2 regions of the Streptomyces sp. NPDC042371 genome follow, and region 2 is predicted to be linked to the other one. Evidence: predicted binding sites of a transcription regulator. Region 2 holds the regulator's gene; the other holds the start of a gene.

Region 1 (9,154 bases), on a different contig from region 2:
CCACCCCATGCACGACACCGGAACCGTGGCACCGTCGGATCCGGCCCCCGACCAGGTGGATTCGCAGAGCAAGCACGCCCGGCGCTTCGGTCTTCCGATCGCCACGTGTCTCGTCATGGGGAACATCATCGGCGGCGGCATCTTCCTGCTCCCGGCCTCCGTCGCCCCGTTCGGCACCATCAGCCTCGTCGCCTTCGCCGTCCTGACCGCGGGCGCCATCGCCCTCGCGCTCGTCTTCGGCAGGCTCGCGGAGCGCGATCCGCGGACCGGCGGCCCGTACGTCTACGCCCGTGCCGCCTTCGGCGACTTCGCCGGGTTCCTGGCCGCCTGGTCGTACTGGATCACCACCTGGGTGTCCAACGCCGCCCTGGCCGTCGCCGCCGTCGGCTACCTCGACGTCCTGATCCCGGTCAACGAACACAAGTGGTCCGCCTGTCTGGCCGCGCTGGTCCTGCAACTCCTGCCCGCGCTCGCGAACTTCGCGGGCACGCGGTACGTGGGCGCCGTCCAACTGGTCGCCACCGTGCTGAAGTTCCTGCCGCTGCTGCTCGTCGCGGTCGGCGGTCTCTTCTTCTTCGACAGCGCCAACCTCGGGCCGTTCCAAGCGAGCGACGACAGCCCGGTCGGTGCCGTCTCGGCCGCCGCCGCGATCCTGCTCTTCTCCTACCTGGGCGTCGAGTCCGCCGCCGTCAGTGCGGGCGAGGTGCGCGACCCGCGCCGCAACGTCGGGCGCGCCACGATCTTCGGCACCCTCGGCGCCGCCGTCGTCTATCTGCTCGGCACGCTCGCCGTCTTCGGGACGGTCGCGCACGACAAGCTGGTGGCCTCCACCGCGCCGTTCTCGGATGCCGTCGACGTGATGTTCGGCGGCTCCTGGGGCGGCACCGCGGTCGCCTGTGCCGCGCTGGTCTCGATGGTCGGCGCGCTGAACGGCTGGACGCTGCTGAGCGCGCAGACGCCGTACGCGGCCGCCCAGGACGGGCTGTTCCCGAGTGCGTTCGGGAAGAAGAAGCGCGGCGTGCCGACCGTCGGCGTCCTCGTCACCGTCGTCCTCGCCTCGCTCCTCACCGTCTACAACTACACGGCGGGCTCCGGCGGCGTCTTCGAGTCCCTCGTCCTGATCACCACGTTCACGGCGACCGTGCCCTACCTCCTCGCCACCGTCGCGCAGATCTACTTCCTGGTGTCCGGGCAGCGCGAGCGCGTGCACCGCGGGCGTCTGGTGCGGGACGGGATCCTCGCGGGCGTCGCGTTCGCGTTCTCCATGTGGCTGGTCGCCGGGTCCGGGTACGCGGCCGTCTACCAGGGCGTGCTGTTCCTCTTCGTGGGCGTGCTGGTCTACGCGTGGATGGCGGCCCGCAAGCAGCGGACCGCCACCGAACAGCACTGATCCGAGTCCCGGAACGGGATCGTCGAGCGGGCCGCTCCCGCCGCCCCCAACGGCGGGAGTGGCCCGCGGTCGCGCCTACCTCGCCAGCGGCGCGACGACCCAGCGGCGTGTCTTGAACATGCTGTCCTGCGCGCCGATCTCGATCAGCTTGCGGGCCGCCGGATAGGCCTCGTCGCCCTCCATCTCATAGCCGACCTCGAACGTGCCGGGCACGTCCTTGACCTCGGGCCTGCGCTCCGCCGTCGCCCGCTGTCCCGGCTCGTCGGCGCTGATCGCCGCGATCTCGGCGAGCAGCTTCTTCTGTGCCGCGTCGAGCGCCTTGCGCGGGTCGCGCTCCAGCGGCGCCGCCGCGGCCTTGCCGCCCTTGGGCGGCGGAGGCGAGACCTCGGTGCTCGGCTCGCGCATGACGCCGGTGGCCCGGCGGGTGGCGATCTGCGCCTGGACGGCCGTGCCGTCGTTGTCGAGACCGACGCGGATCAGGCCGTGTCCCGGCGTGATGACGGGCACGCCGTCGAAGACCTGCCGGAACGTCACGTGCGTCTGCAGCGACACGGGACGCCCGACCTCGGAGCCGTCCTTGGTGCCGGAGTTCTGCATCAGGTCGTGCACGCTGTCGACGACGAGCTCGGCGCCTTCCGCGTACCGCTCGGCGAACGCGCGCGCCGCCTCGATCGCACGCTCGGTGGGCAGTTGCTGGGTGTTGCGGTGGTTGGGCTCGGCGAGCCTGACCCAGCGGCTGCCCTCCAGGCCGCTGGAGATCACGCGGTCGCCGGAGGTCGCGCTGAGCACGCCGAGCCGGTCGACCTGCACCTCTTGCAGCGCCGCCGACGGGAAGTCGGCCAACTGCCCGAGCGCGCTGAGCTCCGCGCCCGGCTCGCGGGGCGCCAGCTGGACGATCTGCTGCTGCCCGGGGAGCTGGGAGAGCGGCTCCCTGATGCCTTCGCGGGCGTAGTACCAGCGCCACGCGTACCAGTTGTCCGGCACGTGGTCGCGGTAGAAGTTCCGCTCGGTGTTGAGGCGGTTGGTGGCCTCTGCCTGGGTGGAGCCGACGGCGCACACCGAGGGCGCCTGGCCGTGGTAGATGTCCCAGCTGGCGTTGAGCCAGGCGTCGCAGTACGTCTGCCCGGACCGCCACTTCTCCCAGAACTTCTTGCCGTAGTCCGGGCTGTCGATGCTGACCGTCTCGAACCCGAAGATCATCCGGAAGCCGATGTTGGGTCCGGCCCAGGTGCGGATGGGGGAGTGCCCGCCGAGGACGCGCAGCGAGGTGCACGTCGACCAGAAGACGTAGTTCGCCTTCTCGTTGCCGAGCGCCATCCGGTTGGAGATGGCGTCGCTGCGGCCGTCCCAGACGGCGCCGAGCGGCGCGAAGAAGACGCCGTTGTTGTCCATGCCGCCGTGGCCCGAGTGGTAGACGGCGACGACCGCGTCCATGCCGTAGCGGTCCTGCCAGTTGTCGTACGTCTCCTCGTACGCCCACACCTGTGCGCCGCCGTCGGCGAACCAGAAGTTCCGGTCGTAGAACTGCTGGAGGTACGCCAGCCAGCCGGTGGCGTCGCCGTGGGTGTGGGAGAGGGACGACTGGTTGACGAACTTCTGGATGCTGAAGGCACCCCACCAGCCGAAGGTCGAGTCCCGGTCACCCGCTGCTCCGGGCTTCTCGGGTTCGAGCGGAGACGGACCGTGGTCCGAGTAGTTGATGCGCATGGCCATACCCCCTGAGAGGATCTCCTCGTTCCGTGCGCGAGGGGGCCTCAAAGTGTCACCGCGGACGCCCCTTGCCCAGTTGCCATTCCGGCCATAGGCCCCCTGCCACGCACCTGTTCCCGCACCTCAGAGGCCCCTTTGGCGCGTCGCCCCACACAACGTGTTCGTATCGCCCGACGCGCACCTGCGCACCCCGCTCGAACACCTCCGGCGACGCACCGGACCCCGCCCGGCCCGTTTTCACCCGGAGGCTCCCGGTGTCGGGAACGCGGGAGGTGGGAGAGGGCGCTGAGGGGGCAGGTATGCCGGTGTAGCGTCGGGATTCCTTTGTCAGTAGTCAGTAGTCAGTAGTCAGTAGTCAGTAGTCAGTTGTTCAGTGGTGAAGAGTGGAGCGGCCATGCACGGTGCGGGTGATCGGATCGATACGTCGACGGCACATTCGGCGCGGGTGTACGACTACATCCTCGGCGGCAAGGATCACTACCTCGTCGATGCCGATGCCGGTGATGCCATGTGTCGGCACTGGCCTGCGCTGCCCGTGCACATGCTGGAGAACAGGCGGTTCATGCACCGTGCGGGGCGGTACCTCGCCGAGGAGCAGGGGATCCGTCAGTTCCTCGACATCGGCACCGGCCTGCCCACCGCGCCCAATCTGCACGAGGTGGCGCAGGAGGTGACGCCGGAGTCGCGTGTGGTCTATGTCGACAACGACCCGATCGTGCTGGCCCACGCCCGTGCGCTCCTGCAGAGCTCGCCGGAGGGTGCGACCGCGTACATCGATGCGGACATGCACGATCCGGACGCCATCCTGGACAGCCCTCAGTTCCGTGCGCTCATAGACCTGGACGAGCCGGTCGGGCTGATGATCATCGGGATCCTCCACTTCATCCTGCCGCCGGACGACCGGCGCCTGGTGCAGCGTCTGCTGGAGCCGCTGCCGTCGGGCAGCTTCGTGGCGCTGACGATCGGCACCGGTGATTTCGCGCCAGAAGAGGTGGGCCGGGTGGCCGAAGAGTACGGGCGGCAGGGGATGCCGATGGCGCTGCGCGACCTGGCGACCGCCTCGTCCTTCTTCGAGGGCCTGGAGCTGGTGGAGCCCGGGGTGACCCAGGTGCACAGGTGGCGGCCGGGGCCCGAGCAGGAGGGCGTGGACGACAGCGCCATCGCGATGTACGGGGCGGTGGCCCGCAAGCCTTGAGGGGCACGCGGTTCGACAGTTGCCCTCGGGGCGGCTGTTGCGCCCCGCGCGCCCCGTTTTCGTCCGGAGTGTGATCGGATGGGGCAACAGAACTTCCGATCACGGATCCGCACTGAAGGGAACTGCATCGTGGCAACCACGCGCTCCGCGCACACGGTCTGGGAAGGCTCTCTGGCAGAGGGCTCGGGCACCGTCACCTTCGATTCCTCCGGAATCGGGGAGCAGGCGGTGTCCTGGCCGTCGCGCGCCGAGGAGGCGAACGGCAAGACCAGCCCGGAGGAGCTGATCGCCGCCGCGCACTCCAGCTGCTTCTCCATGGCGCTGTCGCACACCCTCACCGGCAAGGGCAACCCGCCGACCCGGCTCACCGCCTCCGCCGACGTGACCCTGACGCCCGGCACGGGCATCACCGGCATCCACCTCACCGTCGAGGGCGTCGTGCCCGGTATCGACGAGGCCGCCTTCGTCGAGGCGGCCGAGGCCGCCAAGGCGGGCTGCCCGGTGAGCCAGGCCCTGTCCGGCACGGACATCACCCTCTCGGCCAAGCTGGCCTGAACCACCGCCTGTTGACAGTGCCGTCACCCCTGTCGGGGTGGCGGCATTGTCATGTGCGGCATTGACAACAGCCCGCTCAAGTTTTGTGATGGAGAACGGAGTAGACCGGGAAACGGGGGACGTGAGCTCGCGGCGGAAGGGACTGGACCATGGCACGTGCGGTTGGGATCGATCTCGGGACGACGAACTCAGTGGTGGCCGTGTTGGAGGGCGGTGAACCCACCGTCGTCGCCAACTCGGAGGGCGCGCGCACCACACCCTCCGTCGTCGCCTTCGCGAAGAGCGGCGACGTCCTGGTGGGCGAGGTCGCCAAGCGGCAGGCGGTCACCAACGTGGAGCGCACCGCGCGCTCCGTCAAACGCCATATGGGCGACGGGATGTGGCGCTTCCCGGAGAGCGGCTCCGTGGACGGCACCCGCTACACCGCGCAGGAGCTCTCCGCGCGGGTCCTGCAGAAGCTCAAGCGCGACGCCGAGTCCTATCTGGGCGAGGACGTCACCGACGCGGTGGTCACCGTGCCCGCGTACTTCGACGACACCCAGCGCCAGGCCACCAAGGAGGCCGGTGAGATCGCGGGGCTCAACGTCCTGCGCATCGTCAACGAGCCGACGGCGGCGGCCCTGGCGTACGGCCTGGACAAGGGCGACGACCAGACCGTCCTCGTCTTCGACCTCGGCGGCGGCACCTTCGACGTCTCGCTCCTGGAGATGGGCGAGGGCGTCATCGAGGTGAAGGCCACCAACGGCGACACGCAGCTGGGCGGCGACGACTGGGACCAGCGGATCGTCGAGCACCTGGTGCGGCAGTTCAAGAACGGGCACGGCGTGGACCTCGGCAAGGACAAGATGGCGCTCCAGCGCCTGCGCGAGGGCGCCGAGAAGGCGAAGATCGAGCTGTCCGCGTCGAGCGAGACGGACGTCAACCTGCCCTACATCACGGCTTCGGCGGAGGGCCCGCTGCACCTCGCCGAGAAGCTGACGCGCGCCCAGTTCCAGGAGCTGACCGCGGACCTGCTAGACCGCTGCAAGGAGCCCTTCCACCAGGCGGTGAAGGACGCGGGAGTCAAACTCTCCGCCGTGGACCACGTGATCCTCGTGGGCGGCTCCACCCGGATGCCCGCGGTGACGGAGCTGGTCAGGGAGCTCACCGGCAAGGACCCGCACAAGGGTGTCAACCCCGACGAAGTGGTGGCGCTCGGCGCGGCGCTGCAGGCCGGGGTCATCCGCGGCGACGTGAAGGACGTGCTCCTGCTCGACGTGACACCGCTCTCCCTCGGCATCGAGACCAAGGGCGGCATCATGACCAAGCTCATCGAGCGCAACACCACGATTCCCACCCGGCGTTCGGAGACCTTCTCTACCGCCGAGGACAACCAGCCCTCGGTCGGCATCCAGGTCTTCCAGGGCGAGCGGGAGATCGCCGCGTACAACAAGAAGCTCGGCGTCTTCGATCTGACGGGGCTGCCGCCCGCCCCGCGCGGCGTACCCAAGATCGAGGTCACCTTCGACATCGACGCCAACGGGATCATGCACGTCTCGGCGAAGGACGAGGCCACAGGACGCGAGCAGCGCATGACGGTGACCGGCGGCTCCGCGCTGCCCAAGGACGACATCAGCCGCATGGTGCGGGAGGCCGAGGAGCACGCGGAGGAGGACCGCAGGCGACGCGAGGCGGCGGAGACCCGCAACCAGGCCGAGCAACTCGTCTACCAGACGGAGCGGTTCCTCCAGGAGAACGGCGGGGACGGCGAGAACGCCGCGCGGATCCCTGCGGACACGAGGGCCGAAGTGGAGTCGGCCGCGGCCGAGTTGAAGGACGTCCTCAAGAACCGGGCCGACGACACGGCTGCCGTGCGCGCCGCCGCGGAGAAGCTGTCCGCGGTGAGCCAGAAGATGGGCCAGGCGATGTACGCGAACTCCGGCGGGGGCGCCTCGGACGGCCAACAGCCCCAGGAGAGCGCCGCCGAGGAGGGAGTGGTGGACGCGGAGATCGTGGACGAGGACGACAAGCGCGCCGGAGAGAAGGGCGAAGGCGACAAGGGCGGTACCCGGTAGGCGAGATGGGAGCGGGTGGGCTCACGAACCTCACGAACCCGTCCGCTCCCAGCCCCGCCGGTCCGGCCGCGCACCCACGCGCTTCGGGTCCCGGCTGCGGTAGACCACGTACGGCCGGAACAGGTACTGCACCGGCGCGCTGAACATGTGGATCAGCCGGGTGAAGGGCAGCAGCGCGAAGAGCAGCAGGCCGATCACCGCGTGGATCTGGAAGGTGAGCGGGACACCCACCATCCGGTCCACGTCCGGCTGGAGCGTGAACAGGCTGCGGGCCCAAGGGGCGATGGACTCGCGGTAGTTGTAGCCCTCCTCCAGACCGGAGTTGGTGAGCTTGGCCCACATGCCCATCACGATCGCCCCGAGCAGCACGACGTACATCACCTTGTCGTTGACGGTGGTCGCCCGGAACACCGGCGCGTTGGTGCGGCGGCGGTAGAGCAGCATCAGGATGCCGAGCACCGCGAGCGCGCCCGCCGCCGTGCCGCCCCACAGCGACAGCTTGTGGTACGCGCTCTCGGTGAGGCCGACCTTGTCCGTCCACGACTCCGGGACGAACAGGCCCATCAGATGGCCGACGAGCACGAAGAGGATGCCGTAGTGGAACATCGGCGACGCGATGTTGAGGAGCTTGGACTCGTAGACCTGCGAGGAGCGGGTCGTCCAGCCGAACTTGTCGTAGCGGTAGCGCCAGATGATGCCCGCGACGAGCAGGACGAACGCGAGGTAGGGGAGCACGCCCCACAGCAGTGTCTTCATGAGGAGCGCTCCCCGATGAGTGCGAAGGGCTGGAGTCCGACGTCCTCGCGCGGCGGCCCGGACCGGGCGAGGGCCTGCGCCTCCGCGCGATCCTTGGGCGAGGGGCCCGGCAGCGTCGCGCACACCGCCTCCATGACCGCCGCGTATGGTGTGCCGAAGTCGGCCAGCGCGATCCGCAGCAGCTCCAGGCCGCTGCGGTGCTCCTTCAGAAGCACCGGGCCCGCCTGGGCGGAGAACTCCAGGACCGCGGGCAGGAAGTCGGGGAGTTCCTCGCCGGTGAACTCCAGGCCGTGCTCCCGGTAGGTCTCCTTGAAGCGGACCAGGGCCATGCCGCGGCGCCGCGTGTCCCCGTCCCGCCACCAGCTCAGATACAGGCTGTGGCGGTTCTTGAAGTCGAAGACCCGGACGTAGTGCGCGGCGAGCTCGCGCGGGTCGGTCGTTTCCACGTGGGTGAGGAAACCGTCGAGACCGGCGGGGGCGGCCGCCCGCAGCAGCGGCAGCCGCTCGTGGAACTCGTCGTCCGGATAGGCCAGGCAGAGCGCCGCCGCCTGGTACAGCACCGCGTGCCGCGTCACTTGTCGTCCTCCTTCACCGCGTGGGCCTTGTCGACCGCGCTCGGCTCCTCGTCGGCGGTCTGCCGGGCCCGCAGCGCGTGGAAGTTCTCGATGGTGACCAGCGGCAGCTGTTTGCGGCCGGAGTCCTGCCCGAAGGGGCCGTCGTCGCCCATCCCCGGGCCGCCCTCGTAGTCGAGGCTGCACGAGTCGGGGAGCGCCGACTCCTCCAGGCGCTGGGCGTCGGCGACGGCGGCGGTCGGGATGACGTACCGGTCCTCGTACTTCGCGATGGCGAGCAGCCGGTACATCTCCTCGATCTCCTGCCCCGACATGCCCACCGAGTCGGCGGTCGAACTGCCGGGCGTGTCACCGAGGTTGATGGCCCGCATGTGGGCCCGCATCGCCGCCAGCTTCTCCAGCGAGGACCGCACGGGACCGACGTCCCCAGCGGTGAAGATCTCCGCGAGGTATTCGAGGGGGATGCGCAGCGTGTCGATGGCGCCGAAGAGGTTGTCGAGGTCCTCGCCGTCGTGGCCGGTCTCCGTCAGCGCGTCCACCACGGGGGAGAGCGGCGGGATGTACCAGACCATCGGCATGGTGCGGTACTCCGGGTGCAGCGGAAGCGCCACCTTGTACTTGCTGATCAGCGCGTGCACGGGGGAGCGGCGTGCCGCCTCGATCCAGTCGTACGAGATCCCGTCCCGCTCGGCGGCGCGCCGCACCTCCGGGTCCTCGGGGTCGAGGAAGACGCCCAACTGCGCCTCGTACAGCTTGTGTTCGTCGGGCTCGGAGGCCGCGGCCGTCACCTTGTCGGCGTCGTACAGGATCACGCCGAGGTAGCGCAGGCGCCCCACGCACGTCTCCGAGCAGACGGTGGGCAGGCCCACCTCGACGCGCGGGTAGCACATCGTGCACTTCTCGGCCTTGCCGGTGCGGTGGT
Region 2 (9,154 bases):
TGCTGGGGGAAGTACCTGCGCGATTTACAACGACGGGGGAATCGCGTCAGGCACTGCGGGGGGTGGCTGTGATGTTGTCCGGGACGCTCACGGCGTCCGGGTCCTGCTGTTCCTGCTGCCCGACCATCTGGTGGTCGCGCCGGTCGAGATTGACGAAGACCATCCCGTACCGAATCGCGCACCGCACGGGCTGCGGCGCTCCTCTGGGCCTTCGCAGGCACCTGTAGGCCCGTATCTCTTCCTCGTCGTCACGCGTGACGACGATCGGCTCACCGAGCAAGGTCACCATCAACGAGTCGCCGCGGTGGGGGATCGCGGTCACAAGGTCGATGAAGTGCCATCCGGATCGGTAGGCGGTGGCCATTTCCCGGCGGAACGTGCGGTCGTCGGGAGGCGTGCTCATGCCTTGCCCTCCGCCTTCACGCCCCAGGACAGATCCTGGGTACTCCAGGACAGATCTGACCCCGCCGCGGCGACCGAAGTCCCGCCCGCCGGCTCGCTGTGCCAGGAGAGATCGAGAGTGGTCACCGCACCCAGGCCCAGCCCGACGGAGAAGGTGGTGACAAGCACCGAGCGAAGCATGCGCTTAAACATGATCGGCTTCGTCCTCACTTGGTAGATTTCTCTCCCCCGGCTCTAGAGACGATGTCTCAATTGAGCACGTCAAAGCCACAGGGTCGATGCATCATGTTCCTGCACGTTCAGGACCCTGGGGGGTGGAGATTTGCTTACAACAGGTGCGAAACCGACACATCCTCACCCCTCGACGCCTCTCTGCGACGAAGGTGCGAGGCTCTACGCACATGCGTTGGCCAATGGCCGTCTGGACCGGCCGGAGGCCGAGAACACGCCCTGCCTCCTCGAATCCGGTTTGTTGCGCCCGGATCCCGACGACAGTGAGTGGCTGCGTCCGATTGCTCCGGCCGCCGCGCTCGCCCAGCGGCTCAACCCGCTCGAACGGGAGATCCGCGACCGGCGGAGACTCGCCGTGCAGCTCACAGACATTTTCGAGCCATTCATGGCGATCACCGCGCGGGCCGAGCCGACGTCCCCCGCGATCACCGTTCTGGAGAACGACGGGCACATCGACGCCGCCATCGAGCAGGCCACGGCCGAGTGCACCTACGAGATCCTCACCGCCCAGCCGGGCGGCGGCCGCAGCGAGGGTTCCCTCACCGTGGCGCTCCAGCGCGGACAGACCGTACTTGACCGCGGCATCACAATGCGCACCCTTTACCAGCACACGGTCAGGCACAGTCAGGGAACGCTGGCGTATGCGGCGCGCATGGCCGCGGGCAACGTACAGATCAGGACCCTCGAGGAACTGATCGACCGAATGATGATCTTCGACCGCACGGTCGCCCTCATACCCGCTCGCGAAGACCGCCAGGCCGCCCTGGAGATCCGGCACCCCGGCCTCATCGAGTACTTCGCCAAGGTCTTCGAGCACCAATGGAGCAAGGCCACCCCGCTGCTCGACGAGGTCCCCTACGCCCCGTCGACCGACGGGATCACCGGCGTACAGCGCTCCATAGCCAAACTCCTCATCGAGGGGCACGTAGACGAGGCGATAGCCCGGCGCCTGGGCATGAACGTCCGTACCTGCCGCGCCCACATCGCCAAGATCGCCGCCGCCCTCGGCAGCGGCAGCCGCGCTCAGCTCGGGTATCTGATCGCCCAGTCGGGAATCCTCGATCAGGACCGCCCGAAGTGACCCCCGAACCCCACTCCCACGGCCCGGACGAGCTGTGCGAGGCGGGTTCGGAGCTGTACGCGCGTGCCCTGCGGAAGGGGCGTATATCGCGCGCGGACGCCGAACGGGCGCCCTGCCTGCTCGGGTTCGGGCTGCTGCGCCCCGACACGGACGACCCCGACCGGCTCCGCCCCACCCCGCCCGCCGTCGCACTCCCCCGCCTCCGCGAGGCCATCCAGAAGCACATCGCCGACGAGCTGAGCCACGAAGTCCGCCTGGCCGCGCAGTTCGAACCGCTGATGGAGATCGCGCGCAGCGGCCGGACACCGGCCAAGGACCCCTCCGTGGCCCCCTCCGTCACCGTCCTGAACGGATTCCCCCGCATCCAGCAGGCCGTCGCCGACGCGCTGGACTCCTCCAGCGGGGAGTCGCTCGTCATCCAGCCGGGCGGCGTCCGGCTCGCCGAGGCGCTGGCCCAGTCGCACGCGCACGCGCAGGGCCTGCTCTCCCGCGGTGGCCGCATGCGGACGCTCTACCAGCACACGAGCCGCCACTCGCTGCCCGTCCTCGCCTATTACGAACAGCTGCGGGGCGACACGGAGGTCCGCACCCTGGACGAGGTGACCGAGCGGCTCTTCATCTTCGACCGGACCGTGGCGTTCATCCCGGCGAACAAGGACCGCAGCATGGCCCTGGAACTCCGCCACCCGGCCCTCGTCGAGTACCTCGTCACGATCTTCGAGCGCCTCTGGCGCCTGGCCACCCCCATGTTCCCGCAGACGGCCAGGCTCCCCTCGGACAACGGCATCACGACCCGTCAGCACGCCATCGCGGGCCTCCTCGTCGAAGGCCTCACCGACGCCGACATAGCCGACCGCCTCGGCATGAACATCCGCACCGCACGCGTCCACATCGCCAAGCTCGCCGCCACCCTCGGCAGCCACAGCCGCGCTCAACTCGGCTATCTCATCGGGCAGTCCGGCATGCTGATCCGGGACGACTGCGCATAGACTCACCGGCCCTTCAACCAAACCGGCAGGGAGCGCAGCGTGTCCGAGGAGCACATACCGCACGGGGTGGAGAACCTCTGCGAGCCGGGTGCGGCCGTCTACGCACGCGCGCTGCGCGAGGGCGGGATCCGCAGCAGCGACGCCGAAGAGGCCCCCTGCCTCATCGATTTCGGGCTTCTCCACCCCGGCCCCGACGACATGCGGTGGCTGCACCCGACCGCCCCTGCCGTGGCCCTGCCCCGGCTGCTGCGCACCATCGAGAACCGGGTCGCCAGGCACCGCCGCCGCGAAGAGAACCTCACCGCGGTGTTCGAGTCCTTCCTCGGGCTCGACGACGTCGCCGTGCCCGACGGGGAGCCCTCCGCCATCAGCGTCCTCCAGGGCATGCCCCGGATCGAGGCCGCCATCGAGCAGGCCATCACCGAGGCCGGGCACGAAGTGCTCGTCATCCAGCCGGGCGGGGTCCAACCGGCGGCGACGCAGGAACGCATCGACGCCCGCGAGCAGGAGATCCTGTCCCGCGGCGCCCGGCTGCGGAAGCTCCGCGTGCACACGACCCGCAACTCCCTGCCCACGCTCGCCCACTACGAGCGGCTCGACGGCGACATCCAGGCCCGCACCCTGGACGAGGTCACCGAGAGCCTCTTCGTCTTCGACCGGGCCGTGGCGTTCATCCCCGCGAGCCAGGACGCCACCATCGCCCTGGAACTCCGCCATCCCGCACTCGTCGAGTACTTCGCCACCACCTTCTGGCGACTGTGGCGCCTCGCCACCCCCCTGTGGCCCCGGACCGCACCCCAGCCGACGGACACCGGCATCACCACCCGCCAGCACGCCATCGCGGAACTCCTCGTCGAGGGCCTCACCGACGCCGACATAGCCGACCGCCTCGGCATGAACATCCGCACCGCACGCGTCCACATCGCCAAGCTCGCCGCCACCCTCGGCAGCAACAGCCGCGCCCAGCTCGGCTACCTCATCGGACAGTCCGGAATCCTCGATCAGGGACGCTGACCCCCCGTCCAGAAGCAGTCACTCTCACCTACGGCATCCGGCCCGGTCTCTCTCAGCCTGCATAGAATCGCGACGCTTCAACCAGGCAGGAGGGGGCTCGCATGGCCACGAAGCACTTACCGCACACCGTCGAAGAACTCTGTGAGACAGGGCTGTCCGTCTACGCCCGCGCCCTGCGCGAAGGCCGGATCGACAACAGTGCCGCGGAACCGGCCCCCTGCCTCGTCGACCTGGGCCTTCTTCAGCCAGGACGCGACGACCCGCAGTGGCTGCACCCCACCGCTTCCGCGCTCGCACTGCCCCGTCTACTCCGGTCCATGGAGGCCCGCCACGAGCCGCCGCGCCGCCGTGAGCTGCGGCTCAGCGCCGCTTTCGAGCCGTTCGCCTCTCTCGACCTGCGCATCGGCTCCGGTGCCGACGACGCCCCGTCCATCACCGTCCTGGACGGCATCGCCCGCATCAACTCGGCCATCGACCGCGCCATGAACGAGGCCACCGAGGAGTTCCTCGCCGTCCAGCCCGGCGGCACCCGGCCGCCCGAGACGTTGGCCGAAGTCTTCCCCCGGGACCAGGCGATCCTGACCCGGGGCTGCCGCATGCGGACGCTTTACCAGCACACAACGCGCCATTCTCTGCCGGTGCTCGCCTACTTCGAACAGCTCGACGGCGACACCGAGGCGCGCACCCTCGACGAGGTCACCGAGCGCCTCTTCGTCTTCGACAGGACCGTGGCGTTCATCCCCGCGAGCAAGGACCGCAGCATCGCTCTGGAGCTCCGCCACCCGGCCCTCGTCGAGTACTTCGCGACCACCTTCTGGCGGCTGTGGCGCCTCGCCACGCCCATGTGGCCGCAGGCGGCGCCCCAGCCGTCCGAGAACGGCATCACCACGCGCCAGCACGCCATCGCGGGCCTTCTCGTCGAGGGCCTCACCGACGCGGAGATCGCGGACCGCCTCGGCATGAACGTACGCACCGCACGCGTCCACATCGCCAAGCTCGCCGCCACCCTCGGCAGCGGCAGCCGCGCCCAGCTCGGCTACCTCATCGGTCAGTCGGGGATTCTCGATCGTCCCTGACCGGCCCGGCCGCCGCCGCCCACTCCCGCAGCAACGCCTCCCGCTCCGCCGCCCGGGGCGACCCGCCCTCGTGGCGGCGGCCCCACTCCGACATCGCGGTCAGCGTGGTGAGGAGCGAACCCGCGCCCTCCGTGAAGCGGGCCAGGAGGTCGCGGGAGAGGTCGTACTCCGTCTGGGAGTAGCCGACCGCCGCCGCGGTGTATGCCGTCAGCTCCGTGTCGTCGCCGTCCGCGTCCGCCAGGCGGACCGTCATCGTCGGCGCCTCCTCGCCGCCGCCGAGGCCCACCGAGAGCACCATGTCGACCGCCGCGCCCACGTGCCGCTTCAGGGTCTTCACCGGCACGTCGTCGATCGTCAGCCCGTGCACGTCCTCCCAGGACCACATGCCGGACTGCTTGTCGCCGAGGGCCAGCACGCCTTCCGGGGTCAGCCGCACTCCGGGGGCGAGTCCGGCCGGTTTCGCGCCCACGTACACATCGCCCTCGGCGATCCAGAACAGCCCCACCATGGCCATGAACGGCTCCCCTCACCATGGGCCACTTTGCCCACCCCTATACAGCGATACAGGGCCGGGAGGTTGACACCTCCCGGCCCTGTATCAGGGTACGAAACCTACTGCTCCGTCGACCTCTTCGGCCGCCACACCACCAGCGCACTGGCCTGCTGCACGTCCTGGTAGGGGACGAGGTCGCGGCGGTACGAGGCGTGCACCGCCGCTTCGCGCTGCTGCATGGCAGCCGCGGCGCCCTCCACAGCCGTGGAGAGTTCCGCGACACGGGCCTGCAACGCCGTGACCTGGTTCTCGAGCTCGATGATGCGCTTGATACCGGCGAGGTTGATGCCCTCTTCCTGCGACAACTGCTGCACGGTGCGCAGCAGCTCGATGTCGCGGGCGGAATAGCGTCGGCCGCGGCCCGCGGTGCGGTCAGGGGAGACCAGGCCGAGGCGGTCGTACTGCCGCAGGGTCTGCGGATGGAGACCACTCAGCTGGGCTGCCACCGAGATGACGTACACCGGCGTCTCGTCGGTCAGCTGGTACGGATTACGACGACGGCCGACCCTGTCCATGGGGTCACGCTCCCTTCGCGGCCTGGAACAGTTCTGCCCGCGGATCGTCGCCCGCAGTCGCCTTGCGGTAGGACTCCAGGGCTTCCTTCGCCGACTCCGACAGGGAGGTCGGAACCGACACCTCCACCGTCACGAGCAGATCGCCCCGGGTGCCGTCCTTGCGGACCGCGCCCTTGCCCCGGGCCCGCATGGTACGGCCGTTCGGCGTGCCTGCGGGCAGTTTCAGGGTGACGGGCGGGCCGCCCAGCGTGGGCACCTTCACCTCGCCGCCGAGCGTCGCCTCCGGATACGTCACCGGGACGGTGACCGTGAGGTTGTCGCCCTTGCGGCCGAAGACCGGGTGGGTGTCGACGTGCACGACCACGTACAGGTCACCGGCCGGGCCGCCCTGTTCACCAGGGCTTCCCTTGCCGCGCAGCCTGATCCGCTGGCCGTCGCTGACGCCCGCCGGAATCCGCACCTGCATCGTGCGCGACGACTTGGCGCGGCCCGAGCCCTTGCAGACGTCGCAGGGGTTCTGGGCGATCAGCCCACGCCCCTTGCAGTCCATGCACGGGTCGGTGAGGGAGAACCCTCCGCCGCCGCCCCGCGAGACCTGGCCCGTGCCGACGCAGGTCGGGCACACGCGCGGTGTGCCGTTCTTGTCGCCGGTGCCGGAGCACGCCTTGCAGGGCGCCTGGGAGGACATGCGGAGCGGCACCGTCGCGCCGTCCACCGCCTCCGTGAAGCTCAGCGTGACCTCGGACTCGATGTCCTGGCCGCGCCTGGGCTGGGTACGCGTACCCCCGCCGGGGCCGCCGCCCCGGTTGAACAGGCCCCCGAAGACGTCACCGATGCCGCCCCCGAAGCCGCCGCCGGCCGCTCCACCGCCACCCGGCGCGTTGCCTCCGAAGAGGTCGCCCAGGTCGAAGTTGAACGAACCGCCGCCGCCTCCGGGACCCTGCCGGAATCCGCCGTTGCCGAAGAGAGCACGCGCTTCGTCGTACTCCTTGCGCTTCTTGGGGTCGCCGAGGACGTCGTTCGCCTCGGAGATCTCCTTGAAGCGCTCCTCCGCCTTGGTGTTGCCGGTGTTGGCGTCCGGGTGGTTCTCGCGTGCGAGCTTCCGGTACGCCTTCTTGATCTCGGCTTCGGTGGCGTCCTTGGGGACGCCGAGGACCTTGTAGTAGTCCTTCTCGATGAAGTCCTTGGTGCTCATCCCCGACGTCCCTCCTCACTCATGTCGTGACCGTCAGCCCTCGTCAGGGCCACCGGTCTCCTTCTCGTCCGCAGCCGCGTCCGGAGCGGAGTCGGCGCCCTCCGCGGCACCCTCGCCCTTGACCGTCTGCGCGCCGGGCTGCGGCTCGGCGACGGCCACCCGCGCGGGGCGGATGGTGCGCTCGCCGATGCGATACCCGGGCTGCAGGATCGCGACGCAGGTCGTCTCGGTGACGTCCGGTGCGTAGCTGTGCATCAGGGCTTCGTGGATCGTCGGGTCGAAGGGCTCGCCCTCCTTGCCGAACTGCTGCAGGCCCAGCTTGGCGACGACCGTCTCCATCGACTCGGCGACCGACTTGAAGCCGCCGACCAGCTCGCCGTGCTCGCGGGCGCGGCCGATGTCGTCGAGGGTCGGGAGGAGCTCGGAGAGGAGGTTCGCCGCGGCGATCTCCTTCACCGTCACCTTGTCCCGCTCCACCCGACGGCGGTAGTTCTGGTACTCGGCCTGCAGCCGCTGGAGGTCCGCGGTGCGCTCGTTGAGCGCGGTGCGCACCTGGTCCAGCTGGGCGGTCAGGCCCACATCCTGTGCGGACGTCTTGTTCGCTGCGTCCCCGGCCGGGGCCGCCGGGCCCTCCTCGGTGGAGGGCTCGGCGGCCTGCGGCGCGGCGTCATCAGGGGTGGCGCCGGAGGGGACGTCAGGCTTCTCGGCGTTCTCGCCGAAGCCCGGGGTCTCCTCGGTCATCAGGCGGCGCCGCCCTTCGCGTCACCGGGCTTCTCGTCGTCGACGATCTCGGCGTCGACGACGCCGTCGTCCTCCTTGGGCTGCTCGGCACCCGGGGCAGCGCCCTCGGGACCACCGGCGGCCTGGGCGCCCTGGGCGTCGGCGTACATGGCCTGGCCCAGCTTCTGCGAGACGGCGGCGACCTTCTCGGTGGCGGTGCGGATCTCGGCCGAGTCCTCGCCCTTGAGCTTCTCCTTCAGCTCGCCGACGGCTTCCTCGACCTCGGTCTTCACGTCACCGGGGACCTTGTCCTCGTTGTCCTTGAGGAACTTCTCGGTCTGGTAGACGAGCTGCTCGCCCTGGTTGCGGGACTCGGCGGCCTCGCGGCGGGCGTGGTCCTCGTCCGCGTACTTCTCGGCCTCTTCGCGCATCCGGTTGACCTCGTCCTTCGGCAGCGAGGAGCCACCGGTGACGGTCATCTTCTGCTCCTTGCCCGTGCCGAGGTCCTTCGCGGTCACGTGCATGATGCCGTTGGCGTCGATGTCGAAGGAGACCTCGATCTGCGGGACGCCGCGGGGCGCCGGGGGCAGACCGGTCAGCTCGAACATGCCGAGCTTCTTGTTGTACGCCGCGATCTCGCGCTCGCCCTGGTAGACCTGGATCTGGACGGACGGCTGGTTGTCCTCGGCCGTCGTGAAGATCTCGGAGCGCTTGGTCGGGATCGTGGTGTTCCGCTCGATGAGCTTGGTCATGATCCCTCCCTTGGTCTCGATGCCGAGGGACAGCGGGGTCACGTCGAGGAGCAGGACGTCCTTGACCTCGCCCTTGAGGACACCGGCCTGGAGCGAGGCGCCGATGGCGACGACCTCGTCCGGGTTCACACCCTTGTTGGCGTCCTTGCCGCCGGTGAGCTCCTTGACGAGCTCGGCGACGGCGGGCATGCGGGTGGAGCCACCGACGAGAACGACGTGGTCGATCTCGGAGAGCTGGATGCCCGCGTCCTTGATGACGTTGTTGAACGGGTTCTTGCACCGCTCGAGCAGGTCGGACGTGAGCTGCTGGAACTGGGCGCGCGTGAGCTTCTCGTCCAGGTGCAGCGGGCCCTCGGCGGACGCCGTGATGTACGGCAGGTTGATCGTGGTCTCCGTGGAGGAGGACAGCTCGATCTTGGCCTTCTCGGCCGCCTCGCGCAGGCGCTGGAGCGCCATCTTGTCCTTGCCCAGGTCCACGCCGTGGCCGTTGTTGAACTGCTTGACCAGGTAGTCGACGACGCGCTGGTCCCAGTCGTCACCACCGAGGTGGTTGTCGCCGTTCGTGGCCTTCACCTCGACGACGCCGTCGCCGATCTCCAGGAGGGACACGTCGAAGGTGCCGCCAC

What was found. The regulator HspR, encoded in region 2, represses chaperone genes until heat shock. The targets are predictions, from matches to a motif close to TTGAGNNNNNNNNNCTCAA.
Region 1: a site for HspR is predicted at 4,912-4,930, ahead of dnaK (molecular chaperone DnaK). Genes of this name have one in related genera too.

Annotation. Positions count from the first base shown of each region.
Region 1 covers NZ_JBWKAP010000004.1:166,670-175,823, forward strand. The annotation lists gene AC068B_RS13885 (amino acid permease) at 8-1,390, shown strand; gene AC068B_RS13890 (DUF6345 domain-containing protein) at 1,466-3,097, opposite strand; gene AC068B_RS13895 (SAM-dependent methyltransferase) at 3,495-4,295, shown strand; gene AC068B_RS13900 (OsmC family peroxiredoxin) at 4,425-4,850, shown strand; gene dnaK (molecular chaperone DnaK) at 5,000-6,904, shown strand; gene narI (respiratory nitrate reductase subunit gamma) at 6,935-7,660, opposite strand; gene narJ (nitrate reductase molybdenum cofactor assembly chaperone) at 7,657-8,235, opposite strand; gene narH (nitrate reductase subunit beta) at 8,232-9,154, opposite strand, start outside.
Region 2 covers NZ_JBWKAP010000008.1:329,251-338,404, reverse strand. The annotation lists gene AC068B_RS25750 (Rieske (2Fe-2S) protein) at 47-403, opposite strand; gene AC068B_RS25745 (hypothetical protein) at 400-582, opposite strand; gene AC068B_RS25740 (helix-turn-helix transcriptional regulator) at 725-1,714, shown strand; gene AC068B_RS25735 (helix-turn-helix transcriptional regulator) at 1,711-2,703, shown strand; gene AC068B_RS25730 (helix-turn-helix transcriptional regulator) at 2,743-3,717, shown strand; gene AC068B_RS25725 (helix-turn-helix transcriptional regulator) at 3,819-4,793, shown strand; gene AC068B_RS25720 (hypothetical protein) at 4,759-5,307, opposite strand; gene AC068B_RS25715 (heat shock protein transcriptional repressor HspR) at 5,406-5,861, opposite strand; gene dnaJ (molecular chaperone DnaJ) at 5,866-7,056, opposite strand; gene grpE (nucleotide exchange factor GrpE) at 7,090-7,797, opposite strand; gene dnaK (molecular chaperone DnaK) at 7,797-9,154, opposite strand, start outside.